DNA from 4 places in the Streptomyces sp. ICN903 genome. Region 1 is predicted to be linked to each of the others. Evidence: riboswitches for the same ligand, from Rfam matches in the RefSeq annotation. Region 1 holds a riboswitch; each other region holds the start of a gene.

The links. Region 1 has a riboswitch for cyclic di-AMP ahead of L7D48_RS22500 (transglycosylase family protein). Riboswitches for the same ligand answer to the same signal wherever they lie in the genome.
Region 2: it holds a riboswitch for cyclic di-AMP, as region 1 does, so the genes downstream of both, L7D48_RS18295 (M23 family metallopeptidase) here and L7D48_RS22500 (transglycosylase family protein) in region 1, are expected to answer to the same signal.
Region 3: it holds a riboswitch for cyclic di-AMP, as region 1 does, so the genes downstream of both, L7D48_RS29535 (transglycosylase family protein) here and L7D48_RS22500 (transglycosylase family protein) in region 1, are expected to answer to the same signal.
Region 4: it holds a riboswitch for cyclic di-AMP, as region 1 does, so the genes downstream of both, L7D48_RS19125 (NlpC/P60 family protein) here and L7D48_RS22500 (transglycosylase family protein) in region 1, are expected to answer to the same signal.

The regions. Positions count from the first base shown of each region.
Region 1 covers NZ_JAKMAY010000263.1:396-7,331, forward strand. Annotated here, with positions in the region: gene L7D48_RS22490 (septum formation initiator family protein) at 1-152, opposite strand, end outside; gene eno (phosphopyruvate hydratase) at 371-1,660, opposite strand; gene L7D48_RS22500 (transglycosylase family protein) at 1,924-2,628, opposite strand; cyclic di-AMP (ydaO/yuaA leader) riboswitch at 2,635-2,804, opposite strand; gene L7D48_RS29210 (transglycosylase family protein) at 3,040-4,011, opposite strand; gene L7D48_RS22510 (cytochrome P450) at 4,207-5,472, opposite strand; gene L7D48_RS22515 (DUF4190 domain-containing protein) at 5,620-6,051, shown strand; gene L7D48_RS22520 (MFS transporter) at 6,119-6,936, opposite strand, start outside.
Region 2 covers NZ_JAKMAY010000178.1:74-7,009, forward strand. Annotated here, with positions in the region: partial or broken gene L7D48_RS18280 (GNAT family N-acetyltransferase) at 1-1,305, opposite strand, end outside; gene L7D48_RS18285 (HPr family phosphocarrier protein) at 1,514-1,795, shown strand; gene L7D48_RS18290 (GntR family transcriptional regulator) at 1,988-2,680, opposite strand; gene L7D48_RS18295 (M23 family metallopeptidase) at 2,871-3,779, opposite strand; cyclic di-AMP (ydaO/yuaA leader) riboswitch at 3,793-3,966, opposite strand; gene L7D48_RS18300 (pitrilysin family protein) at 4,173-5,549, opposite strand; gene L7D48_RS18305 (pitrilysin family protein) at 5,573-6,936, opposite strand, start outside.
Region 3 covers NZ_JAKMAY010000048.1:14,510-21,445, reverse strand. Annotated here, with positions in the region: gene L7D48_RS07650 (GNAT family N-acetyltransferase) at 491-1,225, shown strand; partial or broken gene L7D48_RS07645 (IS5/IS1182 family transposase) at 1,245-1,583, opposite strand; cyclic di-AMP (ydaO/yuaA leader) riboswitch at 2,020-2,196, shown strand; gene L7D48_RS29535 (transglycosylase family protein) at 2,239-3,279, shown strand; gene L7D48_RS07630 (NADP-dependent isocitrate dehydrogenase) at 3,515-5,734, shown strand; gene L7D48_RS07625 (histidine phosphatase family protein) at 5,865-6,551, opposite strand; gene L7D48_RS07620 (SDR family oxidoreductase) at 6,680-6,936, opposite strand, start outside.
Region 4 covers NZ_JAKMAY010000193.1:1,632-8,567, reverse strand. Annotated here, with positions in the region: gene L7D48_RS19135 (hypothetical protein) at 1-1,042, opposite strand, end outside; gene L7D48_RS19130 (hypothetical protein) at 1,439-1,792, shown strand; gene L7D48_RS19125 (NlpC/P60 family protein) at 1,861-3,045, opposite strand; cyclic di-AMP (ydaO/yuaA leader) riboswitch at 3,056-3,197, opposite strand; gene L7D48_RS19120 (DUF1707 domain-containing protein) at 3,364-3,966, opposite strand; gene pcrA (DNA helicase PcrA) at 4,026-6,557, shown strand; gene L7D48_RS19110 (peptidoglycan DD-metalloendopeptidase family protein) at 6,626-6,936, opposite strand, start outside.

The DNA of each region.
Region 1 (6,936 bases):
ACCATGACGAGCAGTGCGGCGCGGCCGGTCAGTCGGCTGCGCCGGGGGGCGCGCATCCGGCGGTTCTGGGCGCGGTAGACGCGCTCGGCCGCCTGTGCGCCCAGTGCCCTGAGCCTGGTCGCGGTGGAGAACCTGTCCCGTTCCGCGGCCACCCCGCCTCCCCTGCTGCCCTGTCGTCGCCGTGCCGTCGCGCCGCCGTCGCGGTTGTGGTCGCCCGCCCATGCCGCCGCGTCCCCGCCACCGTACGGGACGGCGGCGGGGACGCGATGACGGCGGGGCCGCCCGGGCGGCCGTGCCCGCTGCTCCGCGGAGCGGGCGGCCTACCGGTCCGCGGGACGGCTGTGCTCACCGGCCCGCGGAGCGGCTGCGCTCACCGGTCCGCGGAACGGAACCGCGGGAACGCCGAGCGCCCGGCGTACACCGCGGCGTCGTCGAGGATCTCCTCGATGCGCAGCAGCTGGTTGTACTTGGCGACGCGCTCGGAGCGGGCCGGGGCGCCGGTCTTGATCTGGCCGCAGTTGGTGGCGACGGCCAGGTCGGCGATGGTGACGTCCTCGGTCTCGCCGGAGCGGTGGGACATCATGCACTTGAAGCCGTTGCGCTGGGCCAGCTCCACGGCGTCCAGCGTCTCGGTCAGGGAGCCGATCTGGTTGACCTTGACCAGCAGGGCGTTGGCGGCGCCCTCCTCGATGCCGCGGGCCAGGCGCTCGGGGTTGGTGACGAACAGGTCGTCACCGACGAGCTGGACCTTGTCGCCCAGGCGCTCGGTGATGGTCTTCCAGCCGTCCCAGTCGTCCTCGAACAGCGGGTCCTCGATGGAGACCAGCGGGTACGCCTCGACCAGCTCGGCGTAGTAGTCGGTCATCTGGGCGGCGGTGCGCTCCTGGCCCTCGAAGACGTACTTCCCGTCCTTGTGGAACTCGGAGGCGGCGACGTCCAGGGCGAGGGCGACGTCCTGGCCGGGGGTGTAGCCGGCCTGCTTGATGGCCTCCAGGATGAGGTCGAGCGCCTCGCGGTTGGAGCCGAGGTTGGGGGCGAAGCCGCCCTCGTCGCCCAGGCCGGTGGACAGACCGCGCTCCTTCAGCACCTTCTTGAGGGTGTGGTAGACCTCGGTGCCCCAGCGCAGGGCCTCGGAGAAGGACTCGGCGCCGATCGGCGCGATCATGAACTCCTGGATGTCCACGTTGGAGTCGGCGTGCGAGCCGCCGTTGAGGATGTTCATCATCGGCACCGGCAGCAGGTGCGCGTTCGGTCCGCCGAGGTAGCGGAACAGCGGCAGGTCGGACGCCTCGGAGGCGGCGTGGGCGACGGCCAGCGAGACGCCGAGGATGGCGTTGGCGCCGAGGGAGGACTTGTCCGGGGTGGCGTCCAGGTCGAACATCGCCTGGTCGATCAGGCGCTGCTCGGTGGCGTCGTAGCCGACCAGCTCCGGGCCGATCTGCTCGATGACGGCGAGGACGGCCTTCTCGACGCCCTTGCCGCCGTAGCGGCCCTTGTCCCCGTCACGCAGTTCCAGGGCCTCGAAGGCGCCGGTGGAGGCGCCGGACGGAACGGCCGCACGGCCGGTGCTGCCGTCGTCGAGGCCGACCTCGACCTCGACCGTGGGGTTGCCTCGCGAGTCGAGGATCTCGCGGGCCACTACGACGTCGATGGACGGCACGAGGGTCTCCTTCGTGTGTGTCGGGCATGTGTGTCGGGTCTCAGTGCCCTGAGCCTATCCGGCCCGCGCACGCCACCTCGCCGACAGCCCGTGCCATACGGCGGAACGGAGGGTGAAATCGCAGCTCAGAGGGGGCGGGAGCATTTTGTTTCCAAATTGAATAAACCCGGTGCGGCGCGCCCTCCGCCGAGGGAGGTGACACACCGCACCGGGATGGCGCCGCCTGGTGACGGAAGTGGCGCCGCGGCGGGCACAGCAGGGGATCAGACCCGGAGCTGCTGGCCGGGGAAGATCAGGTTGGGGTCGTCGCCGATGACGTCGGCGTTGTCCTGGTGGATCTGCTGCCAGGTGGTGCCGTGGGCGGCCGCGATGGCGCGCAATGTGTCGCCGGACTTGACCGTGTAGCCGGACTCGGCGCCGCCCTGGCGGCCGTCGGCCCGCTCGGAGGCGCCCTGCGACCGGGACTGCTCCTGGGACTGCGACTGCGACTGCTTCTGGGACTGCGACTGGGACTGGGACTGGGGCTGCGCCCCGGAGCGCCCCTGCCCGGCGCCGGAGCGGCCGCCGTCCGGGTCCACCTCGGCCGCGGGGCCGCCGGCGGTGAGGCCGCCCTTCTCGGCGCAGGCCCAGGCGCGCGGACCCTGCATGGCGAGCAGCCGCTCGGCCACGGCGATCTGCTGCTCCCTGGTGGCCAGATCGGCGCGCGGCGCGTACCGGGTGCCGCCGGCGGCCTCCCAGCTGGACTGGGAGAACTGCAGACCGCCGTAGTAACCGTTGCCGGTGTTGATGGACCAGTCGCCGCCGGACTCGCACTGGGCCACCCGCTCCCAGGTGTCGACGGACGCGGCCGAGGCGCCCGGCGCGCCCGCCACCGGAACGGCGATGGCGGCACCCGCGGCGCCCGTCAGCGCGGCCGCGCGGACGGCCCTGGCGGTGCGACTGTCATGCCCCTTGCCGGTGAACAGCATGGACGTCCCTTATCTCACCGACGCCTGCGAGGTGAGCTGTCGGGTTCGGGCAGTGAGCAAGCCCGGCCGTCCGGGGCGCGGAGCCCCGGCGACTTCACCCCAAGCCGCTCCGGACCCTGCGGTCCGGGGCGGCGCCTACCTGGTTCCCCCGCTCCTGCCCTCGGCGCTGACGCGACGACTGCCCACCGGCCGCCGGCAGGATTCGGCGCTGCGGTCGGTGGCACTCGCGGTGCGAGCGAGACGACGGTAAGCACACCGGGGCATATGTCTCAAAGCATGTCAGAAAGCGGCAATTCACCCTTTCTGACGCCCGCACGGCCGGAACCCGCAGGTCAGGTGAGGAGCGTTAGGCCGGACAGGAACGACACGCCGCAGTCGCCCGGGAGGGTCATCCCGCAGGGCCGTCCGCACTCATCCGAGAGTGAGCTCCTGTCCCGGCAGGATCAGGTCCGGATCCTCGCCCACGACGTCCTCGTTGCTCTCGTACAGCCCGCTCCAGCCGCCCGGGACGTTCTGTTCCTGTGCGATCGTCACAAGCGAGTCGCCGGGGCGCACCAGATAGCTCTCGTCGGCCGCGCGGGCTCCCAGACCGCTCACGGTGCCCGCCAGCGCGGGGCGCTCGGCACGGGCGGAGCGGTCGGCGGCCTCCCCGGACCGCTCGTCGCCGGCGGCCTCCCGGCCCTCCGGCGCCCGGCTCTCCGCGCCCCGCTCCAGCTCCAGTTCGCGCGGGTCGCGCTCGCCGCGGTGCTTTCCGGTGCCCTCACCCGCCCCGGCGCGGGCTTCTTCCCCGGCGCCGGTGTCCTTCGCGCGGCCGTCCTCGGCCTCACCGTCCCCGGCGCCGTCGCCCTCCGAAGCCTTCCGCTCGTCCCGGTCGCCTTCCTCGGCGGCGCCGTCCTCCGCGCCGCCACCGGACCCGGATCCGCCCTCGCCGTCGGCCGGGGACTCCTCCCGCGTCTCGTCGCCGCCCGGCAGGATGCCGTCCAGGAGGCCCCCGCCCTTGCCGCTCCCGCCGTCGCGCGCGTCGTCCTCCGGCAGGAGGTTGTCCGGGTCGATGGCCGGGGCCTCGCCGGTGGTGTCGTGGCGCAGCCCGGCGTTGACGCCGCAGGAGGGCCAGGCCTCCGGCCCCCGGTCGGCGAGGATCTTCTCGGCCACCGCGATCTGCTGGCTGCGGCTGGCGAGATCGGGGCGCTCGGCGTACGACGTACCGCCGTACCGCTCCCAGACCTCCTGGGTGAGCTGGAGGCCGCCGTAGTAGCCGTTGCCGGTGTCGGCGCTCCACAGGCCGCCGCTCTCGCACTGCGCGACCCGGTCCCAGGTGTCGAGGTCCGCCGCCTGCGCGCCTCCCGCCCCGAGCAGGGGGATGGCGAATCCCGCGCCGGTCACTCCGGCCGTGACGAAGATGGCGGGAGCCTGGCGGGGGCGGCGGTGTCTACCGTTCCCGGAAAGCATGTGTGGAGCCTCTCGTGCGTGGACAGATGACAGGGTTGCGCGGTTGACGGCTGAACGTAGCGCCACCGGGCCGATCATCACAAGTCAATGTCTCGCAGATCACGCACGGATCACATGCATGACTGTGCGTCACCCGCGCACCGGCTCGAACTCCACCGGCAGTTCGCGCAGTCCGCGCATGATGAGGCCGCCCCGCCGGCGCAGGTCGGCGGGTTCCGCCGCGAGCCGCAGGTCGGGGAGGCGTCCCAGCAGGGCCGTGAGCGCGATCCGCCCCTCCAGCCGCGCCAGCGGCGCTCCCAGGCAGTAGTGGATGCCGTGGCCGTACCCGAGGTGGGGATTGTCACCGCGTGTGAGGTCCAGGGTGTCCGGGTCGGCGAACCGCGCCGGATCGCGGTCGGCGGCGGCCAGCACCACCAGCACCGGGTCGCCCGCGCCGATCCGCTGCCCGCCGATCTCCAGCGGCTCGGTGGCGAACCGCCAGGTGGCCAGCTCCACCGGCCCGTCGTAGCGCAGCAGTTCCTCCACCGCCGTCCGCAGCAGCCCGGTGTCGCCCGCCGCCAGCGCGTCCTGGAGCCGCCGGCGCTGCTCCGGGTGGCGCAGCAGCGCGTAGGTGCCGTTGCCGATGAGGTTGACGGTGGTCTCGAAGCCTGCGAACAGCAGGATGAAGGCCATCGCGGCAGCCTCGTTCTCCGTCAGGTGCTCGCCGTGGTCGCTCGCCCGGATCAGACCGGAGATCAGGTCGTCGCCCAGGTCGCCGCGCTTGCGGTGGATCAGGTCGGCCAGGTAGGCGCGCATCCGCTTCACCGCCCGGCCCACCCCGCCGCGCGGGCCGCCGCCGTGCCGGATCATCATTCCGGCCCAGTCGCGGAAGTCGTCCTGGTCCTCGGCCGGGACGCCGAGCATGTCGCAGATGGCGTAGATCGGCAGTGGGAACGCGAACTCGTGGATGAGGTCGGCGCTCCCGCGCTCCGCGAAGCCGTCGACGAGCCGGTCGGCCAGCTCCCGCACCCGCGGCTCGAAGGCCGCCACCCGGCGCGGGGTGAACGCCTTGGACACCAGCCGCCGCAGCCGGGTGTGGTCGGGCGGGTCGATGTTGAGCAGGTGCGTCATCAGATTGGCGCTGCGCTCGCCCGGGATCCCCACCTTCCCCTTGCCGTGCGCGGCCTCGCTGTGGTGGGCGGGGTTCTTGCTCAGCCGCGGGTCGGCCAGCGTCTCGCGCGCGTCCGCGTACCGCGTCACCAGCCACGCCTCCACCCCGCTGGGCAGCACGGTGCGGTGCACGGGCGCGTGCTCGCGCAGCCACGCGTACGCGGGGTAGGGGTCGGTGGCGAACTCGTGCGAGAACAGCTCGGGCGGGGGCGGGGTGCGGTCGGCGCCGGCGTTCTCGTGGTCCACGCCTTCGACGCTAACGCGGCCCGCGCACGCCCGGCCGAGGGGGTCCGGGCGGCCCGCACTCCGGGCCGGACCCGCGGCGGCATGGCGGCCCGGCGGACGGGTACGGCGGAAGGACGGATACGGCGAAACCTCCGAAAGGGGGACACAGTGCCCTCGCACTCCTACCCTCCTCCGCAGGACTGGGGCCACTACGGGGAGCCGCCGCCCGAACCGCCGCCCCCGGAGCCCCCGGCACGGCCCCGCGACGGGATGGGCGTCGCCGCCCTCGTGCTCGGCCTGATCGCCCTGGTGATGTTCTGGACCGCCCTGCTCGGTGTGGTCCTGGGTGTGCTGGCGGTCGTGTTCGGCGTCGTCGGTTACCGCCGCGTCAAGCGGGGCGAGGCGACCAACGGATGGATGGCCCTCACCGGCGCGATCACGGGCTTCATCGGGCTGGCCCTCTCCACCGCCGTCATCGCCGCCGCGGTGGCCTTCCTCAACTCCGACGAGGTCGGCGACTTCCGCGACTGCATGCGGAACGCCGACACCTCCGCCGAGAGCCAGGAGTGCGTGGACGACCTGCGCGACCGGTACTGGTGAGGGCGCACGGCGTGCGCGGTCCGCGCCCGCCCGCCGGCGAACCCGGTGGCTCCGCGCCCCCGCCGCCTCACCGGGTCCGGCGGCCCTCCCCCGGCAGCGTCAGCGCGACCAGCAGCAGACAGCACCCCAGGACCACCGCACCGGTGCGGTAGGCCAGGGCGTAGCCGGGGGCGAGGGCCTCCGGGGTCTCGCCGGCGATCCGGGAGGCGGCGACGGTGGAGAGCACCGCCAGGCCCAGGGAGCCGCCCATGGTGCGGGAGGTGTTCACCATCGCCGAGACCACGCCCGCGTCCCGGTGCGGGGCGCCGGAGGTGGCCAGGGAGGCCAGCGGGGTGGCCAGCAGCCCGGTGCCGAGCATCGTCGTTATCCCGGGCCCCATCACCGTGGCCGCGTAGCCGCCGTCGGCGGCCATGACGGAGCTGAACCACAGGAAGCCGCACGCCGCCAGAGCCACGCCCGTCAACGCGGTGTTCCGGGCCCCGGCCCAGTGCATCAGCCGGGGCGCGAGCTTGGATCCGGCGACGACGCTGAGCGAGTGCGGCAGGAACCCCAGCCCCGCCTGGAGGGGCGTGTAGAGCAGCACGTTCTGCATGTACAGCGACATGAAGTACCAGGAGGAGACCAGCGCCGCGCCGCAGACGAACATCGCGGCGTTGGCCGCCGACACCGACGGCAGCCGGAACAGGCGCAGCGGCATCAGCGGCGCCCCGGCCCGGGACTCCACCGCGACGAACACCCCCAGCAGCGCCAGCCCGCCCAGCAGGGGCACGAGCGTGACCGGCTCCGTCCAGCCGGCCGCCTCCGTCTGCACGATGCCGTACGCCACCGCGCCGAGACCGCCGGTGACCAGCACCGCGCCGGGCACGTCGAGGCGCCGGGCGCCGC
Region 2 (6,936 bases), on a different contig from region 1:
GGCGGTGCGCCGGGCCAGGCGGTTGAACTTCCTGGGGTTGCCGAAGGACTCCAGGTACATCAGGACGACGTCGGTGTCGGGGTCGTCGTCCCAGTACTGGAGCACGTCGTTGCCGGAGACGTCGGCGCGGTTGCCGGCCGAGACGAAGGTGGAGATGCCGCCGGCCCCCCGGCCGCGGCGGTGGAGTCCCGCGAGCACGGCGATGCCGATGGCCCCGGACTGGGTGAACAGCCCGATGCGGCCGCGCTCGGGCGTCTCGGGCGACAGGGTGGCGTTGAGCCGGACGTCCGGGGCGGTGTTGATCAGCCCGAAGGCGTTGGGTCCGATGATGCGCATCCCGTACGAGCGGGCCTGCCGCACCAGCTCGCGCTGTGCGTCGCGGCCGAAGTCGGCGGAGAGGACGACCAGTCCCTGCACGCCCCGCTCCCCGCACTCGTCGACCACTCCGGGCACCTCCCGGGCGGGAACGGCGACGACGGCGAGGTCGACGGGCCCGGGGATGTCGCGCACCGAGCGGTGGGCGGGCACCGAGTCGATCTCGGTGCGTCCCGCCTCCAGCGCGCGGTTGACGGCGTGGACGCGGCCGGTGAAACCGGCCGTGCGCAGGCTCTCCAGAACGGTGCGCCCGGCTCCGCCCGGGTTGCGGCTGGCGCCGATGACGGCGACCGCGCCGGGGGACAGCAGCCGCTGCACGGACCGGGCCTCGGCGCGCTGCTCGCGGGCCCGCATGACCGCCAGGGACTGCTCGGTCGGTGTGATGCCGAAGGTGAGGTGGACCGCACCGTCCTCGAAGCTGCGCTTCTGGGAGTAGCCGGCGTCCGTGAAGACCTTGACCATCTTGGTGTTGGCGGGCAGGACCTCGGCGACGAAGCGGCGCACCCCGCGCTCGCGGGCGCAGGCGGCGATGTGCTCCAGCAGGGCGGAGCCGACCCCGCGGCCCTGGTGGTCGTCGCGGACGAGGAAGGCGACCTCGGCCTCGTCGGCGGGCAGGGAGGCGGGGCGGCCGGTGGCGTCTATGCGGTCGTAGCGCACGGTGGCGATGAACTCGTCGCCGACGATGGCGGCCAGGCCGACCCGGTCGACGTAGTCGTGGTGGGTGAAGCGGCGTACGTCGCGGTCGGAGAGCCGGGGGTAGGGGGCGAAGAAACGGTAGTACTTCGACTGGTCGGAGACCTGCTCGTAGAAGCTGACCAGGCGCTCGGCGTCGTCGGGCGTGATGGGGCGGACCCGGGCCGTGCCTCCGTCGCGCAGTACCACGTCGGCTTCCCAGTGGGCGGGGTAGGCAGGCTCGCTCGGCGTCCGCATGGGGGTCAGCCTAGTCACCGCGGCCCGGATCGCGGAGGTGTCGGCTCCCGTTCCGGGGGACCCGCCTGTGCGAAGCTGGGCTGGACCCTGGGCACGCGGCCCGTTCCCGGTCGGCCCCGCACACCGGTCGGCCCCTGTCCGGTCCGGCCCTGCCCGGCCTGTTCCGGTTCGATCCGCTCCGATCCGTTTCGATTCGAAGGGCAACACCATGGCAGAGCGCCGTGTCACCGTCGGCTGGCCCGAGGGCCTTCACGCCCGCCCCGCCGCGGTCTTCGTCCGCGCCGCGACCGCCTCCGGCGTCCCCGTCACCGTGGCCAGGCCGGACGGCGAACCGGTCAACGCCGCCTCGATGCTCTCGGTGCTGGGCCTGGGGGTGGAGGGCGGCCAGGAGATCGTGCTGGCCTCCGCGGCCGAGGACGCCGACACCGCCCTGGACCGGCTGGCGAAGCTGGTCTCCGAGGGGCTGGACGAGCTGCCCGGAGCCGTCTGAGCCGCGCGTTCCGGGCCCGCGTACGGCGCTGGACACGGGCCCGGAACGAAACGCGACGGACACCACCTGCGGAAAATCACCGGCAAAGGCTGCGGGGCGAGCGGCCCCGCAGCCTTTTCCGCACCCGGAACTTTCCCGGCGCGCATTCCCCGCGTATTCCCGTCCTGTGTACACAATTCCTGTTACGAATTGTCACACGGTGTGTTTACGGCGTGTTTCGCTCTCCTCACCGGGCTTTTCCGGCGGCCGTCGCGCGGCCACCGGGCGCTGCTCGCGACGCACCGCGACGGAGCGTTCCACGTGCTCGCTGGCCAGGACGCGCGCCCGTTCCGCGTCGCCGCGTGCGACGGCGTCCACGATGGCTCCGTGCTCACGCCACACGGCGACCGCGCGCAGCGGCGGTTCCGCGGCGTACACCCAGGTGATCTTGCGGCGCAGCTGGGTGAGCAGCGAGGCCAGGCTGGGGCTGCCCGACGCGCGGGCCATCGTCTCGTGGTACCAGTCCTCCAACGCCCTCAGGTCGGACAACCGGCCGCTCTCCGCCCGCTGCAGCCCCAGGCGGACCAGTCCGCGCAGGACCCTCAGCTGCGCCTCGGTGCGGCGCCGGGCGGCCCGCGCGGTGCCCAGCGGCTCCAGCAGGGCGCGGATGTCGAGCAGGTCGGCGGCCTCTTGCTCGGTGGGCCGGGCGACGCAGGCGCCCGCGTGGCGGCGGGAGACGACGAAACCCTCCGACTCCAGGGTCCGCAACGCCTCGCGCACCGGGACGCGCGAGACGCCGTAGCGTCTGGCGAGGAGTTCCTCGGTGAGCCGGGATCCGGGCGGGAAAAAACCGGAGACGATGTCGTCACGGACCGCGCTGCACACCATGTGCGCGGAAATGCGCATGGGCCGACCTCCGCCGCCGTCTCCATGTTCCCCGAAGTACCGCAGAGTCGAACTGTATTCCACCGGAACGCGTTTTCCGATGCCAGCCGGAAAACAGGCGTGAAAACATCCGCCGCGCGACCTCTCGGTCGCGCGGCGGATGCCGGTGCGTGACGGGCGCGGCTGCCCGGTGCCCTGCGGGCGGGGTCCGTCAGACGTCGACGCCCTTGCCCGCCAGGTAGGTGATCGGGTTGAAGTCCGAGCCGTAGTAGGCGCCGTTGCGGGCCTCGAAGTGCAGGTGCGGGCCGGTGCTGTTGCCCGTGGAGCCGACCGCGCCGATGTGCTGGCCGCCGTCGACCTTCTGGCCCGCCGAGACCTTGGTGGCGGACAGGTGGGCGTACTGGGTGTACTTGCCGTCGTCGTGGCGGATGACGACCTGGTTGCCGTACGCGCCGCCCCAGCCGACCGTCACCACGGTGCCCGGGCCGACGGACCGCACCGGGGTGCCGGTGTTGGCGGGGAAGTCGATGCCGCTGTGCTTGCCGGAGGACCATGAGGCGCCGGCCTGCTTGTAGGTGGTGGTGGTGTCCACGCCCGCGACCGGGTCGACGTAGCCGGTGGCCGAACGGCGCTCGGCGGAGCGGTCGGCGCGCTCGTTCGCGCGCTTGGCCTCGGCGGCCTCGCGCTTCTCGGCGGCGGCCTTCTCGGCCTCGCGCTTCTCGGCGGCCTCACGCTTCTCGGCGGCCTCGCGCTCGGCGGCGGCCTTCTCGGCCTCCTCGGCCTCCTCGGCCTTCTCGGCCTTCTCCTCGGCGGCGTCGGCGACGCGCTGCTGGGCCTGGGCCTGGGCCCTGACGTCGTCGGCGATCGTGTCACCGACGGCCATGGCCTGGACGAAGCCCAGCGCGTAGGTCCCCGAGCCCCCGTCCGGAGCGGCGATCGCGGGAGTGGCGGCCGCGCCGACCACGCCGGTGACGGTCAGGGCGGCGGCTCCGGCCAGGCCCACGCGGGTGCGCACGGAGCGGCTGGAGAGGTGGTGCTTCTCGGTGAGGCTCTCGGTGAGCCCGGTGAGCTTTCCGGTCAGCTTCTCGGCGAGCTGCGCGGTGGCACGGGTGAACGCCATGGGTGGCGTGCTCCTTTCCTTCCTTCTCGCCTACCGGGTTAGCTGTCGGGTTCGGAGCAGGAAGGTCTCCTACGGGCGCACGGCCCGATTCACCCCAGGTGCCTCGGAAGAGGACCGCTCCCGCGTGTGAAGGGCGGGAGGGTGGGTCCCCGGCTCCCCCGCTCGGGGGACTCGGCGATCACTGCCGTCGGCCGCGGTCGCGGTCACTTCTGACGGCCAGCGAGATCGACGCTAAACGGACAAATTTGAGCGAGCAAGCAAAAAGCGGCTTTTGTAGGCCATGCCACATGAGCCACCCACTGGAACGGCCCAAAACCGGACATATGTAAGGCCCTTGGTGTGGCATCCCACCAAGGGCCTTACGCTGCGCGGCCGCCGCGAGGCGGCCGGGGATCACTGGTCCGTGACGACCGTCACCTCTCCGATGCCCAGGTCGCGCACCGTGTCGGCGATCTGTGACGCGTCTCCCACCAGCACCGTCACCAGACGGTCCGCGGGGAAGGCGGCCACGGCCGCCGCCGTCGCCTCCACCGTGCCGGTCTCGGCGAGGCGGGCGTACAGCTTCGCCTGGTAGTCGTCGGGGAGGTGCTGTTCCACCTGGTCGGCGAGGGTGCCGGCGACGGCCGCCGCCGTCTCGTAACGCAGCGGGGCCACCCCCACCAGGTTCTGCACGGCCGTGTCGCGCTCGGCGTCGGTGAGACCCTCCTGCGCCAGGGTGCGCAGCACGCCCCACAGGTCCTCCAGAGCGGGACCCGTCACATCGGTGGCCACCGAGCCGTTGATCGCCAGCATCGAGGCGCCGGTGCCCTCGGGCGAGGAACGCAGCACCTGGGCGAAGGCCCGTACGCCGTAGGTGTAGCCCTTCTCCTCGCGCAGCACCCGGTCCAGGCGGGAGGTGAGCGTGCCGCCCAGGCAGTACGTGCCCAGCACCTGGGCGGGCCAGACCCGGTCGTGCCGGTCGGGGCCGATCCTGCCGATGAGCAGCTGGGTCTGCACCGCTCCGGGCCGGTCCACGACGATCACCCGGCCGGTGTCGTCCGCCGTGATCGGCGGGACCGGGCGGGGCCCGGCGGCCGCGCCCTTCCAGTCGCCCAGGGTCTCGGCCAGCGCCTTGTCCAGGTCCACCCCGGTGAAGTCGCCCACCACCACGGCCGTGGCCGTCGAGGGCCGCACATGCTCCGTGTAGAAGGCGCGCACCGCCTCGGCGTCGATGTTCCTGATGGTCTCCTCGGCTCCCTGGCGGGGGCGCGAGAGCCGGGAGTCGGCCGGGAACAGCTCCTTCGACAGCGCGATGGCCGCCCGGCGGGCGGGATTGGCCAGCTCGTGCGGGATCTCGTCCAGGCGGTTGCGCACCAGCCGCTCGACCTCGCCCTCGGGGAAGGCGGGGGCGCGCAGCGCGTCGGCGAGCAGGCCCAGCGCCCTGGTCAGCCGGGAGGCCGGGACCTCCAGGGAGACCCGTACGCCGGGGTGGTCGGCGTGCGCGTCCAGGGTGGCGCCGCACCGCTCCAGCTCGGCGGCGAACTCCTCGGCGCTGTGCCGGTCGGTGCCCTCGCTCAGCGCCCGGGCCATGATCCCGGCCACACCCTCCCGGTCGCGGGGCTCGGCCTCCAGCGGCGCGACGAGGTTGACCTCGACGGCCACGACCTTCTGGCCGGGGCGGTGGCAGCGCAGCACGGTCAGCCCGTTGGGCAGCTCACCGCGCTCGGGGGCGGGGAACGCCCACGGCCTGGGCTCGCCGCCGCGGGGCTGGGGGTGGAACTCCATCGACATTCCGTTCTGGGCCGTGGCGTCGCTCACTGAGCGGCCTCCTGGTCGTGGGTGTCGGCGGCGGTGCCGGTCTCGGAGACGGTGGCGCCCTCGGAGACGTCGGCCGCGGTGTCGGGGGCGGTCGTCCGGGTGGGCTCGTAGACCAGCACCGCGCGGTTGTCGGAGCGCAGCCGGGCCGCGGCCACCTCGCGCACCTCGTCGGCGGTGACCTGGAGCACGCGCTCCACCGCGGTCAGGGCGAGCTGGGGGTCGCCGAACAGCACCGCGTAGCGGCACAGCTCGTCGGCGCGGCCGCCGACTGTGGCCAGCCGGTCCAGCCACTCGCGCTCCAGCAGGGCCTGGGCGCGCTCCATCTCGGCCGGGGTCGGCCCCTCCTGCGCGAAGCGGGCCAGCTCCTCGTCGACCGCCCGCTCGATGTCGGCGATCTCGGCGTCGCCGGAGGCCTTCACGTCCAGCCACCCCATCGAGGGCGCCCCCGCCAACCGCAGCATGCCGAAACCGGCGGTGACGGCGGTGCGGTCGCGGCGGACCAGACGGGTCTGCAGACGGGAGGACTCGCCGCCGCCGAGCACCGTCAGCGCCAGGTCGGCGGCGTCCGCCTCACGGGTGCCGTCGTGCGGCAGCCGGTAGGCGGCCATCATCGCCCGGGAGGGCACCTCCTCGTGGAGGACCTGCTTGACCTCCTCGCCGATGACGTCCGGCAGGGAGCCGTCCCGCGGCGGCCGCTTGCCCTCGTGGGAGGGGATGGAGCCGAAGTACTTCTCGGCCCAGGCGAGCGTGCGCTCCGGGTCGATGTCGCCGACGACCGCCAGCACGGCGTTGTTCGGCGCGTAGTAGGTGCGGAAGAAGTCCCGCGCGTCCTCCAGGGAGGCGGCGTCCAGGTCGGCCATGGAGCCGATCGGGGTGTGGTGGTACGGGTGGCCCTCGGGGTAGACCATCGCCGTCAGCCTCTCGAACGCCGTGCCGTAGGGCACGTTGTCGTACCGCTGACGGCGCTCGTTCTTCACCACGTCGCGCTGGTTCTCCATGGACTCCTCGTCCAGGGCGGCCAGCAGCGACCCCATGCGGTCGGCCTCCAGCCACAGCGCCAGCTCCAGCTGGTGGGCGGGCATCGTCTCGAAGTAGTTGGTGCGCTCGAAGCTGGTGGTGCCGTTGAGCGAGCCGCCCGCCCCCTGCACCAGCTCGAAGTGACCGTTCCCCTTCACCTGGGCCGATCCCTGGAACATCAGGTGCTCGAAGAGGTGGGCCAGACCCGTGCGCCCGGCCACCTCGTGGCGTGATCCGACGTCGTACCAGAGGCAGACCGCGGCGACCGGCGTCTGGTGGTCCTCGGAGAGCACCACGCGCAGGCCGTTGGCCAGCCGGTGCTCGGTCGCCGTCAGGCCGCCGG
Region 3 (6,936 bases), on a different contig from region 1:
TCCGCGCGCCGCGGTGCGCGCGCCCGCCACGCCGGGGGCGGGGGCGCGCACCGCGGCCCCGTGAGGGGCCCGGCGAGGCCGGGCGGGGCAGTGTCCGAGTTGCCCTGCTCGGGTGTGGTTCGGGAGCGCGGCGCCGACTCCCGTGCTGACTCGGTGCTGACCGAAAGCTCACGTCATCACCCGTCCCCACTCCTCCCGTGCTGACTTGATGCTGACTACGCCGCGTACAACTCCGGCATGAAGCGCAGAACGGACACCCGCACCCCGGCGGCCCGCGAGTCGCAGTGGGTGTGGTGCGCGGGCCGTCGACCACGCCTGGCACGGCGGTTCCCCATCAAGTCCTGCTTGTCGAGTCTTTCCGCGGATCTCGCTCCGGACGGTGACGCCCTCCATGGTTCAGCGGGGGACTCGCCGGCGAGTCACGGCGCCGGTCGTGCCGACTGGTCGATTTCCCCGGCGCGCGGCGATCTCGGGGTGGCACGATCAGGGTATGAGCGGTGATCCGTTGCTGGTCCGTGCCCGTGGCCTGTGGGAGGTGCTGGCCGCTGCGCCCGTCTCGTTCGAGCCGTCCGGCGGTGTGACGGTGGTTGCCTCGCCCGAGTCGGGGCTCTGTCCGCCATCTTGGGCAGGCATCGTCGTGCTGGGTGACGCGGCGATCGTCACCGCACCGACGGGGGCCGCCGCGAGAGCGTTGAGGTGCGCGGTGGCCGAGGTGCCGACGGACTCACTCACCGAGGCCGATGTGCTCCGGGCGATACTGCCCGTTGCCGAAGTACTCGGCCCTGCCACCTTGGGATACGTGTCCTCGGACGACTTCCGTCCTGCGGTGGCCGGTGCGGCCGTCGAGGACACGACCCCTGGACATCGGGAACTCCACGGGTTGGTGAGATCGGTGGGGCGGGAGGAAGCGGGTGAGAGCGGGATGGAGGAGATCACCTCTCCCGCGTTCATCGTCCGTGAGGGAGCCGAGGTGACAGCCGCGGCCGGGTATCGGACGTGGCCGGCTTCGACCGCGCACATCAGCGTGCTGACGGCCCCGCTTCACCGGGGCCGCGGACTGGCCCGGCGGGTGGCTTCCGCAGCGGTGGCGCATGCGCTCGCTGCGGGCCTGATGCCTCAGTGGCGGGCTCGACCGGTGGAATCCCGCAGGGTCGCAGCCGCCCTGGGTTTTCGGGAGTTGGGGACACAGCTGAGTCTTCGTCTCGACCAGGGCAAGCTCAGCTAGGAGCTGTGTGATGTTGTGATCAATCGGCTGCTTGCAGGAGATCTCCGAGCCAGATCACCGAGGCCCGCAGTTCGGGGCCGGCGAGGTGGCTCTCAGGTGTCTTGTCGAAGCGTGTGGCGATGCCGCGCCAGTCCTTCGGTTGGTCGATCGCCCGCTCGACGGTGTTTCGATCACGGTAAAGACCGGCGTCTTGGGTGACGGGGCGCTCGCCCCGGCTGCCACTCTTCTTGCGGTCGGCGGCCTGATCCTTCTTCTCCGGGACGACGGCCTTGCTGCGGAGTCTGCGCGGGGAGGCGCGGTTGGCACGGGACGAGTACGCCATGTCTGCGGCGACCGCGTCCGGCCGGGAGCGGCCCCGAAGACATCGGGGGTGGCCCGGTCGCGCGGTGAGCGGGGGCGGGAATCCGGTGAATCGGCCTCCTTGTGTGCTCCTGGAGCTTAAAGCTGTTTGGTGCGGAAAAAGGCGATGTAAGGAACTGCCTTTCCGGTGATGTGTTCGGAGTCACAGTTTCGATCGTCTCGCTCGCCCTTCGCGGGAAGATCCAATTCTCCTGTCTCCCGGATTCTCCGTGTCACCCGGAGAATTGACTCGTACTCGATCGTCCCGGGAGGTCGTGAGCCGGTCGGGATCCTGTGCGGACCGTGTTCATGATTCACGACTCGGTGACAGCGCGAAGGGCCTTGTTCTTCCGGCGCCTTGTCTCCGTGAATTGGTTGTGTTTATGTGTCCTGGCCTCCGCCGCATCGCGGGGGTTCCACCGCCGGGACGCCGAGTCCTGCCGCCCGGCCGGTGGAGGGAGCGCAGCCGACCATGGCAGGAGCGGGGAAACCGAGTTAAGTGCCGCGACCGCGATTTTTCCGCGATCCGGCTTGGGGTGAAGCCCTTCCCGAAGTGCCCTCGGGCACCCGGGAAGGCCGGGCAACTCCAGCCCGAATCCGACAGCTAACCTCGTAGGCGTGGGAGAGGACTCACACCCATGTCTCGTGGCCGCCACCGTCGTCCGAGCAAGTCTTTGATTTCCCGTCAGTTCTCCCGGATCTCCCTGGTCGCCGCGGCCGGTGGCGCGGGAATCGCGGCGCCGATGGTCGCGGCCGGCAGTGCGAACGCGGCTTCCGCCGAGGTGTGGGAGAAGGTCGCCGAGTGCGAGAGCAGCGGCAACTGGTCCATCAACACCGGCAACGGCTACTACGGCGGACTGCAGTTCTCGCAGTCCAGTTGGGAGGCGGCCGGCGGCACCGAGTACGCGCCGCGCGCCGACCTGGCCACCAAGCAGGAGCAGATCGCCGCCGGTGAGAAGCTGCTCGAACTCCAGGGGCCGGGAGCCTGGCCCACCTGCGGACCGGCGGCCGGGCTCACCCGGGGCTCCGGCGCCCCCGGCAGCGCCCCCGCCACCCAGACGGGCGGCGAGTCCGGGGTGAAGACGGGGACGGAGTCCGGGGCGAAGGCCGGGGCCGAGCGCAAGCCCGCCGCCGGCTCCCACACAGTCGCACCCGGCGACACCCTCCACCGGATCGCCACCGCCCACGGTGTGGAGGGCGGCTGGCAGGCGGTCTACGACGCCAACCGCGAGACCGTCGGCGACAACCCGCACCTGATCTTCCCCGGCCAGGAGCTGAGCCTGGCCGCCCGGTCCTCCGGCGGAGAGCAGGAGCGCGCCCCGGAGCGCGCCGACCGTACCCAGGCCCGCCCGGCCGCTGAGAAGACCGCCCCCCAGGCCTCACCGAAGACCTACGCGGACAACCTCGACGGCTGGATCCGCGAGGCCCTGGACATCATGCGGGCCAACGGCATCCCCGGCACCTACGAGGGCATCCACCGCAACATCATCCGCGAGTCCGGCGGCAACCCGAACGCGGTCAACAACTGGGACATCAACGCCCAGCGCGGCACCCCCTCGATCGGCCTGCTCCAGGTCATCAAGCCCACCTTCGACGCCTACCACGTCCCGGGCACGGCGAACAGCCAGTACGACCCGGTCGCCAACATCGTCGCCGCCTGCAACTACGCGGCCGACCGCTACGGCTCGATCGACAACGTCAACGGGCCCTACTGAGCCGACCGGGACCGCGGCGACCGGGACTGCGGCGACCGGGACTGCGGCGACCGGGACTGCGACGACCGGGACTGCGACGACCGGTCCCGCGGACCCCGAGGCCCCGCCCCTCGCCCTGCTGCCCCTTGTGGCGGCGCGAAAGCGCCGCCACAAGGGGCAGGGCACTTTCGGGGGGAGGCCCTCCACGGGATATCTTGATGTCGAGCAATGTTGCAGACGTGGAGCGGAGCACCCGGTGACTGACTCGACCATCATCTACACACAGACCGACGAGGCCCCGGCCCTGGCGACGTACTCTTTCCTGCCGGTGGTCAGGGCCTACGCCGCCAAGGCGGGCGTCGCCGTGGAGAGCCGTGACATCTCCCTGGCGGGGCGGATCATCGCGGTCTTCCCCGAGTACCTCAAGGAGGAGCAGCGCATCGGTGACGCGCTCGCCGAGCTCGGCGAGCTGGCCAAGACCCCCCGGGCCAACATCATCAAGCTGCCGAACATCTCGGCCTCCATCCCGCAGCTCAAGGCCGCGATCGCCGAACTCCAGGAGAAGGGCTACGCGCTCCCGGACTACCCCGACGACCCCAAGACCGACGAGGAGCGGGAGATCCGCGCCCGCTACGACAAGGTCAAGGGCAGCGCCGTCAACCCGGTGCTGCGTGAGGGCAACTCCGACCGCCGCGCCCCCGCCTCGGTGAAGAACTACGCCAAGACCCACCCGCACCGCATGGGCGCCTGGACCCCCGAGTCCAAGACCAACGTGGCGACCATGGGCGTGGACGACTTCCGCTCCACCGAGAAGTCCGCGGTTCTCGCCAAGGACGACGCCCTCCGCATCGAGCTGGTGGGCGACGACGGCTCCACCACCGTGCTGCGCGAGTCCGTGCCCGTGCTCGCCGGTGAGGTCGTGGACGCGGCCGTCATGCGGGTGGCCGCGCTGCGCGAGTTCCTGAAGGAGCAGGTCGCCCGCGCCAAGGCCGAGGGCGTGCTGTTCTCGGTCCACCTGAAGGCCACCATGATGAAGGTCTCCGACCCGATCATCTTCGGCCACGTGGTGCGCGCCTTCTTCCCGAAGACCTTCGCCGAGTACGGCCAGACCCTCGCCGCCGCCGGCCTCACCCCGAACGACGGCCTCGGCGGCATCCTCAAGGGCCTGGAGTCGCTGCCCGAGGGCGCGAAGATCAAGGAGTCCTTCGAGGCCGAGCTGGCCGAAGGCCCCGAGCTGGCCATGGTCGACTCCGACCGCGGCATCACCAACCTGCACGTCCCCAGCGACGTCATCGTCGACGCCTCCATGCCGGCCATGATCCGCACCTCCGGCCACATGTGGGGCCCCGACGGACAGGAGCACGACACCCTCGCGGTCCTGCCCGACAGCTCCTACTCCGGCGTCTACCAGGCCGTTATCGACGACTGCCGCGCCAACGGCGCCTTCGACCCGGCCACCATGGGCTCGGTGCCCAACGTCGGCCTGATGGCGCAGAAGGCCGAGGAGTACGGCAGCCACGACAAGACCTTCGAGATCCCCGCCACCGGCACCGTCCGGGTCACCGACGGCGACGGCAACGTCGTACTGGAGCAGACGGTCGGCGCCGGCGACATCTTCCGCATGTGCCAGACCAAGGACGCCCCGATCAGGGACTGGGTCAAGCTGGCCGTCACCCGCGCCCGCGCCACCGGCGCCCCGGCGGTGTTCTGGCTGGACGAGACCCGCGCCCACGACGCCAGGCTGATCGAGAAGGTCCGCACCTACCTGGCCGAGCACGACACCGAGGGCCTGCGGATCGAGATCATGGCGCCGGTGGAGGCCACGAAGTTCTCCCTGGAGCGCATCCGCCGGGGCGAGGACACCATCTCGGTCACCGGCAACGTGCTGCGCGACTACCTCACCGACCTGTTCCCGATCCTCGAACTGGGCACGAGCGCCAAGATGCTCTCCGTCGTCCCGCTGATGAACGGCGGCGGCCTGTTCGAGACCGGCGCCGGCGGCTCCGCGCCCAAGCACGTCCAGCAGCTGGTCAAGGAGAACTACCTGCGCTGGGACAGCCTGGGCGAGTTCCTGGCCCTGGCGGTCAGCTTCGAGCACCTGGCCCAGACCACGGGCAACGCCAAGGCCCAGGTGCTGGCCGACACCCTCGACCGGGCCACGGCCACCTTCCTCAACGAGGACAAGTCGCCCACCCGCCGCATCGGCGGCATCGACAACCGCGGCAGCCACTTCTACCTGGCGCTGTACTGGGCGCAGGAGCTGGCGAAGCAGACCGACGACGCCGAGCTCGCGCAGGCCTTCGGCCCGCTGGCGCGGGAACTGACCGAGCAGGAGCAGACGATCGTCGGCGAGCTGGCCGCGGTCCAGGGCTCCCCGGCCGACATCGGCGGCTACTACCGCCCCGACGACGCCAAGGCCTCGGCCGTCATGCGCCCGTCGCAGACCCTCAACCGGGCGCTGGCGAGCCTGTCCTGACACGGCGGGCGCGGGGGCGCTCCTTCGCACCCTCCGCGCCTTCCGCGCCCGTCCCGTGACGCCGCCGCCCCGGCCGGACTCCTCTCCGGCCGGGGCGGCTCCCGGGCTCCCGGGCTCCTGGGCAACCGGGTCAGCGGTAGGTGAGCAGCGCGCGCCGTTCCCCGGCGAAGTGAGCGTGGTCGTTGAAGGCCAGCAGGCTGATGCCGGAGGAGCCCGCGACGAGGGTGGTGATCGCGGCGTTGACGGTGACCCGGTTCAGCGCCACGATCCCGGCCGGCGGGGCGGACAGCAGCCCTCCGCACAGAGCCGCCAGCACCCCGCCGGAGGTGACCACCACAGCGTCGCGCCCGGGCCGCAGCCCGTCGGCCAGCCCCCGCAGCGCGTCGGCCGCGCCGGAGGCGAACCGCCGCCAGCCGCCCTCGCCCGTGTCCGCCATCCACGCCGCGAGAGCCCGGTCGAGGGCCGCCTGGACGCCGCGTGAGCCGTAGGAGGCGCCGGCGGACGCGTCGGCGGGGGCGTCCTGGGGCGCGGCGCCGCCGTAGCGCTCGACGAGATCGATGTGGTCGTACTCGTTCCACCGCGCATCGGTGTGCGGCGCCCCGGGCAGCCCGGCGGTTCTCGCGATGATCTCCGCGGTGTCGCGCTGCCGGGCCAGGGTGCCGCAGACCACGACCGGGTCGCGCGGCGCACGCCGGGCCAGCTCGGCCCCGGCGACCTCCGCCTGTCTGCGTCCGAGGTCCGACAGCACGTCGTACCCCTCGGCCGTGTCGGCGCCGAACGTGGCCTGGCCGTGGCGGACCAGATGGATGACCGGCATCGCTGCCCTCCTGTCGTCGAAGTGCTGTCGGAGCTTTCCGGGCCGGCGGGCCGGAGCTGCCGCCGCGCCGCCCGGGAAGGCAGGCGGAACCGGGCCCGGGAAGGCGGGGGGCGGGGGAGTGGTTTTTCTCAGCTCATCCTCGCCACGACCCCCAGGGGCAGCCGGCGCATGGCGAAGCCCATGGGCACCCAGGGCCAGGCGGGCACCTTCGCCTGGGCGCGCTCGGCCTCGATGGCCTTGACCATGGCGCGCACCCCCTTCTCGGTGGAGACCATCAGCGGCGTCCGGCCGGCCGATCCGCTCATCTCGGAGGCGATGTAGCCGGGGAAGAGGGTGGTGACCTTGATCGGGGTGCGCAGCAGCTCGGCGCGGATGCCCTCGGCGA
Region 4 (6,936 bases), on a different contig from region 1:
CCTCGCGGGAGCGGACGACGGACAGGATGACGGGCCGACCGCCCTCGGAGTACTTCCCGGCCAGGTACGTCAGCGCCGAGATCGCCACCAGCAGCGCCAGCCCCCAGGGCAGGTCCGGCAGTTCGCCGGGCCGGCGGGCCAGCCGTACCGCCGCGAGGACCGCCGCCACCGAGCACACCGCCACGTACTGCACGTCCGCGAAGGAGCCGCGCCCGCCGTCGTCGGTGAGCAGGTCGGCGGCGCGCGGCCGGTCGGCGCGCACCTTCTGCAGGCGCTGCGCCCGCACCCGCAGCGCGACGATCCGGTGCACGGTGACGGCGACCGCGCAGCACAGGGCGAGGACGGTCAGCAGCCCGGCGCCGCGCCCCAGGTCCAGGCCGGCGAGCAGCCGGGTGGGCGCGTCCGCGCCGGGCGCGAGGGCCAGTCCGACGGCGACGACCAGCACGGAGTAGGAGGCCAGCAGCACCCAGACGGCGGCGACCGTGCGCGAGGTGGACAGCCGCCCGTCCTCGCCGGTCACCGGCGCCAGCACCCCGCCGCGCGCCCGGTGCAGCAGTGCGGCGGCGGTCAGCGCGGCCGCGCAGACCAGCGCGGCGGCCAGCCCGGCGGTACGCCCGGTCGTCCAGCCCGCGCCGAGCACCGCGGTGACGGCCTGGCCGGCCAGCAGCAGCGCGACCGCGCCCCAGACGGCGGCGGCGGTGCGCCGCCACAGCCCGCCCAGCCGGAAAGCGGCCTCCGCGCGGGTGTGTTCGGCGACGGTGCGGGCCGCCTGGGTCAGTTCGTCGGAGACCCACTGGCGGGAGGCGCCGGGCGAGTGGGCGAGGGCCGCGGGCACTCCGGCACCGGCCGCGAGTTCGTCGCGCCGCCGCCGGAACTCGGCCAGTGCGCGGCGGCGGCCCTCCCGCACCCCGTGCGGGCAGTCCGTACAGGCGCAGCCGCCGTCCCCGGCCGGCGGAGTGCCGTCCGCCGTGCCGGACGGCCTCGCCGTCCCCTTCGGGGGCGCGCTCGCCGTACCGCCGCCCCGCGCCGTGTCCACGGCCACTGTCGACCCACCTCTCCCCGGCTCTCCCCGAGCCGCCGACTCTCCGGCAACGGGAGGGAATTGTGCCCTACGGGAAGGGGGCCGGGGCGGTGTTCCCGGTCGTTCCCGGCTGTTCCACGGCTCGCTCCCGGCCCGTTCCCGGCCCGCCCCGGCCCTGTCCTCCCGGGTGCGGAGGCCGGTTCGCGGTGGTGGCGGGGTGGGGAGGCGCTGCCGGGAGCGCCGCGCGTTCACCACCCGGACGAGTGAGCCGCCCCGGCGGACGGTGTGCCTCCCGGGGGTGACGGAGGCCGTTCAGTCCTCCTCGGCCGGCCCGGGGTGCGCGACCGGCGCGGAGGTGGGAGCCGATGAGCGCCCTGGCCGAGGGCGGCGGAGGGCCCCCGGATACGCTCGCCTGCCATGGAGGCACTCACCCACTTCTTCGTCGGCCTGCACATCGTCGGCATCGGCGCCCTGCTCGGCGGCTTCATGACCCAGATGAAGGCCATGGGGGCCGGCGAGGCCCGCATCGTCCCGGCGATGCTGCACGGAGCCCTCACCATGCTGGTCACGGGCATCGCCCTGGTCGGCCTGAACGAGGCCGACGGCCAGACCGTCAACCACATCAAGATCGGCGTGAAACTCGCCCTGCTGGTGGCGATCCTCGGCCTGGTCTACGTCAAGCGGGACGAGGAGCGGCTGCCCGCGCCGCTGTTCGGCACCATCGGCCTGCTCACCGTCGCCAACATCTTCATCGCCGTCATGTGGGTGTAGCCGGTCACACCCGCGGAGGGCGGCGGTGCGAGGCACCGCCGCCCTCCGTTCGTCCCGGGCCGTTCGTCTCAGGCCGGACGGACCGCGCTGTGGAAGGGCATGTGGTCGACGGACTCGTAGCGCACCTCGGCGCCCGGCTTCGGCGCGTGGATCATCTGGCCGCCGCCCGCGTAGATGCCGACGTGGCTGATGTCGTCGTAGAAGAAGACCAGGTCGCCCGGCCGCATTTCGGCCCTGGCGATCCGGGTGCCCGCCTCCACCTGGTCGTAGGTGGTGCGCGGCAGTGAGACGCCGGCGCTGAGCCAGGCGGCCCGCGTCAGACCCGAGCAGTCGTAGGAGTTGGGGCCGGTGGCGCCCCAGACGTACGGCTTGCCGAGCTGGGCCTCGGCGAAGGCGAGCACCTTGTCGGCCTTCGCGGCGTAGGAGCCGTCCGCGGTGCCGGTGCCGGTGTCCGTGCCGCCGGTGCCCGTGCCCGTGCCGCTGTCCGCCGGAGCCTCGGCCTGCTCCCCGCTCTCGGCGGCGGCTTCGCGGCGGGCCTCCTCCCGGCGCTCGCGTTCGGCAGCGGCGGCGGCCGCCTTGCGGCGGGCCTCCTCCTGCCGCTTGCGCTCGGCAGCGGCCAGGCGAGCCTTCTCCTCGGCGGTCAGCTCGGACAGCAGCTTGCGGGCCTGCGCCAGCTTGCCCTGGACAGTCTTCCTGCTGTCCGCCAGCTCCTCCTGCGCGTCGGTGAGCTCGGCCAGGCTCGCCGAGGCCTCCGAGCGCTTCTTCTGGGCGGCGCGCTGCTGGTCCCGGTAGTCGTCGACGGCCTGGCGCTGGCGGTCGGTGATCCGGTCCATCAGGTGCTTATGGCCGAAGAAGTCCTGGGGATTGTCGGACAGGAGCAGCACCGCGGTGCCGGAGACCCCTCCGGTGCGGTACTGCGCGGTGGCGTAGCCGCCCAGCTTCCGGCGGGCGTCGTTGAGCCTGTCCGTGCGCTCGGCCGCCTCGTCGAGGAGCCGGTCGACCTTCTCGCGCTGCTCGTCCGTCCTCTCCTTGGCCGCGTTGTACTTCTGCGTCGCGCTGCCCGCCTCCCGGTACAGCGCGTCCACCCGCTCGCGGACCTCCTCGATCGAGGGCCTGTCGTCCTCGGGCGAGGCATGGGCCGGGCCCTGGGACAGGAGGGTCGCGGAGGCGATGGCCGCGGTGGTGAGCCCGACCGCTCCGCGCCGGGAGGAGGGGGACAGCAGGGGGGTACGCGGTCTGCGGTGCGACGCCAAGGCGAGCGCTCCTTCCGTGGAACACCGCCTACCGGGTTAGCTGACGGGTTCGGGCGTCGGAAGTCCGCCCTACGGGCCCGCGGGCCCGATTCACCCCGTGGGGATTGGGTCCCCGGCCCCGGCCGCACGGCCGGGCTCGGCGGAGGCCGCCCGTGCCGGCGCTGTCGCCGGCGAGGGGTCCGGGCCGCCTGACGCTGGACCGTAGAGCACCGGTGGGGCTCCTGTGAAGACTGGTGTTCGGTATATCCCGAAACCGATTCGTTATCGGTCGGTTATCGTCCGTTTCGGGAGAACCGGCCGCGGCGGAGACGGCGGCGCTCAGTCGCGGGAGCGGCGCCCGGGCCAGCGGTACGGGTGGCGCACGACGATCGTCCCCACCTTGGAGCCGCCGCTGATCCGCAGCACCGGCATGCCGGGCACGGGCGGTTCGGTGGCCCGGTTGCGTACGGAGCCCATTCCGGAGGTGACCCCCTCGGCCCGCACCGTCCAGCCGCGCGGCACGACGACCTTGATCTCGCCCATCCCCGCGTCCAGTTCCACGAAGACCTCGCGGTGGCGGCACTCCGCCCGCGTGAAGTCGAGCACGATCCGCCCCAGCGTGGTCTTGGCGGTGATCCGCTCCGGCACCACCCAGTGGCCGTCCTGCCGGACGTCCCCGGCGACCGTCCTGAGCGCCAGCGGCTCCCGGTCGCTCGGGGCCAGACCCGCGGGGTCCTGGCCGGGCAGGTCCGCGACCAGTGCCTCCAGATCGCCGTAGGTCTTGGCGGCGAACGCCTTCTCCAGCCGCTCGTCCAGCTCCTCCAGGTCGATGCGGCCGTCGCCGGCGGCCTCGCGCAGCCGTTCGGCCACCGCCTCGCGGTCGGTGTGCCCGGCGCGCAGTTCCGAGCCGGGACGTGGGCGGGGCGCGGGGACGTCGGTCATGCCCGCCATCTTAGGAGCGCCGCCCCGCCCGGCGGCACGGCGTCCTAGACTCGACGGCGATGAGCAGCCTCTTCGACGACAGCTTCCTGGCCGACCTCGAGCCCTCCGGGGACGAGGAGCCGCCTCCTCCACCGGAGGATGCGTCCGCGCCGCCGGAGGACGGTGTCCCCGACGACCTCTTCGCGGGCGCCTTCGGCGCGGGCGGGGTGCGCGACGCCCACTACGGCAACGGCGCGGCCCGTCCCGTCGTCGACCCGGCCGCCCTGCTGGAGGGGCTCAACGACCAGCAGCGCGCGGCCGTGGTGCACACCGGCTCGCCGCTGCTGATCGTCGCGGGCGCCGGGTCCGGCAAGACGCGGGTGCTCACCCACCGCATCGCGCACCTGCTGGGCGCGCGCGGCGTCCACCCCGGGGAGATCCTCGCGATCACCTTCACCAACAAGGCCGCGGGCGAGATGAAGGAGCGCGTTGCGGAGCTGGTCGGCCCGCGCGCGCAGTCGATGTGGGTCTCCACCTTCCACAGCGCGTGCGTGCGCATCCTGCGGCGCGAGAGCAAGAGGCTCGGCTTCACCTCCAGCTTCTCGATCTACGACGCCGCCGACTCCCGCCGTCTGATGGCGCTGGTCTGCCGGGACCTGGAGCTGGACCCCAAGCGCTTCCCGCCCAAGTCGTTCAGCGCCCAGGTGTCGAACCTGAAGAACGAGCTGGTCGACGAGGAGGACTTCGCGGCCAGGGCATCCGACGGCTTCGAGAAGACGCTGGCCGAGGCGTACACGATGTACCAGGCGCGGCTGCGCGAGGCCAACGCCCTGGACTTCGACGACATCATCATGACGACCGTCCACCTGCTCCAGGCGTTCCCCGACGTCGCCGAGCACTACCGCCGCCGCTTCCGCCATGTGCTGGTCGACGAGTACCAGGACACCAACCACGCCCAGTACACCCTGATCAGGGAACTGGTGGGCGTGGACGGCGGCGAGGGGGAGGCGGCCGGAGCGGAAGGGGGCGCGATCGGAGGCGGGCGCGCCGAGCTGTGCGTGGTCGGCGACGCCGACCAGTCGATCTACGCGTTCCGCGGCGCCACCATCCGCAACATCCTCCAGTTCGAGGAGGACTACCCGGACGCGACCACCATCCTGCTGGAGCAGAACTACCGCTCCACCCAGACCATCCTCTCGGCCGCCAACGCCGTCATCGAGCGGAACGAGAACCGCCGCCCGAAGAACCTGTGGACCGATGCCGGGGCGGGCTCGCGCATCACGGGCTACGTGGCCGACACCGAGCACGACGAGGCGCAGTTCGTCGCCGAGGAGATCGACCGGCTGACGGACGCGGGCGAGGCGAAGGCGGGCGACGTCGCCGTCTTCTACCGCACCAACGCCCAGTCCCGTGTCTTCGAGGAGGTCTTCATCCGGGTCGGCCTGCCGTACAAGGTCGTCGGCGGGGTGCGCTTCTACGAGCGCAAGGAGGTCCGCGACGTCCTGGCGTACCTGCGGGTGCTGGCCAACCCCGAGGACGCGGTGCCGCTGCGCCGCATCCTCAACGTCCCCAAGCGGGGCATCGGCGACCGGGCCGAGGCGATGATCGAGGCGCTGGCGCTGCGCGAGAGGATCACCTTCCCGCAGGCGCTGCGCCGGGTCGACGAGGCGTACGGCATGGCGGCCCGCTCGGCCAACGCCGTCAAGCGCTTCAACGCGCTGATGGAGGACCTGCGCACGGTCGTGGAGTCCGGGGCCGGGCCGGCGACCGTGGTGGAGGCGGTGCTGGAGCGCACCGGATACCTGGCGGAGCTCCAGGCGTCCACCGATCCGCAGGACGAGACCCGGGTGGAGAACCTCCAGGAACTGGCCGCCGTGGCGCTGGAGTTCGAGCAGGAGCGCGGCGAGAACCCGGGCACGCTCGCTGAGTTCCTGGAGCAGGTGGCCCTCGTCGCCGACTCCGACCAGATCCCGGACGAGGACACCGAGGGATCGGGCGTGGTGACGCTGATGACGCTGCACACCGCCAAGGGCCTGGAGTTCCCGGTCGTCTTCCTGACCGGGATGGAGGACGGCGTCTTCCCGCACATGCGGACCCTGGGCAAGACCAAGGAGCTGGAGGAAGAGCGGCGCCTGGCGTACGTCGGCATCACACGGGCGCGCGAGCGGCTCTACCTCACGCGCTCGGCGATGCGCAGCGCATGGGGGCAGCCCGCGTACAACCCGCCCTCCCGCTTCCTGGAGGAGATCCCGGAGCAGTACCTGGAGTGGAAGCGCACGGGGCCGATGGCCGCGCCGGGCGGAGGGGCGAGGGGCGGCGCCGGGGGGCTGTCGTCGACGGCGTCCTCCCTCTCGTCGTCGCTGTCCTCGTCGTTCCCGTCCGGCCCGGCGGCCTCGCGGCGGCGCGGTCCGAGCGGCTTCGCCACGGGCCGGGCCAAGGACCGCCCGGTCGTCGCGCTGGAGGCCGGGGACCGGGTGACGCACGACAGCTTCGGGCTGGGCAGGGTCGTGGCGGTGAAGGGCAGCGGGGACAACGCGGAGGCGACCATCGACTTCGGCGGCGACAAGCCGAAGCGGCTGCTGCTGCGGTACGCCCCGGTGGAGAAGCTCTGAGGGAGCTCTGAGGGAGCTGCGGGCCCCGGCCGGCGGCGCTGACGGCGCGTCGGCCGGGGCGGGCGGGATCAGGTGGGGTCGAGGCCCTTGGCGCGGAACCAGGGCAGCGGGTCGATGGCCGCGCCGCCGGCCGGCCGCACCTCGAAGTGCAGATGGGGACCGGTGGACTTGCCGGAGTTGCCCGCGTAGGCGATGGTGTCGCCGGCCTTGACGTAGCCGGAGCGGATCCGGGTGCTGCTCAGGTGGCAGTACCAGGTCTCGGTCCCGTCGGGCGCGGTCACTATCGCCATGTTCCCATAGGCGCTGTGCCACTGGGTCCTGACCGTGCCGTCGGTGGCGGCCATGACCGGGGTGCCGTAGGCGACGGGGAAGTCGATGC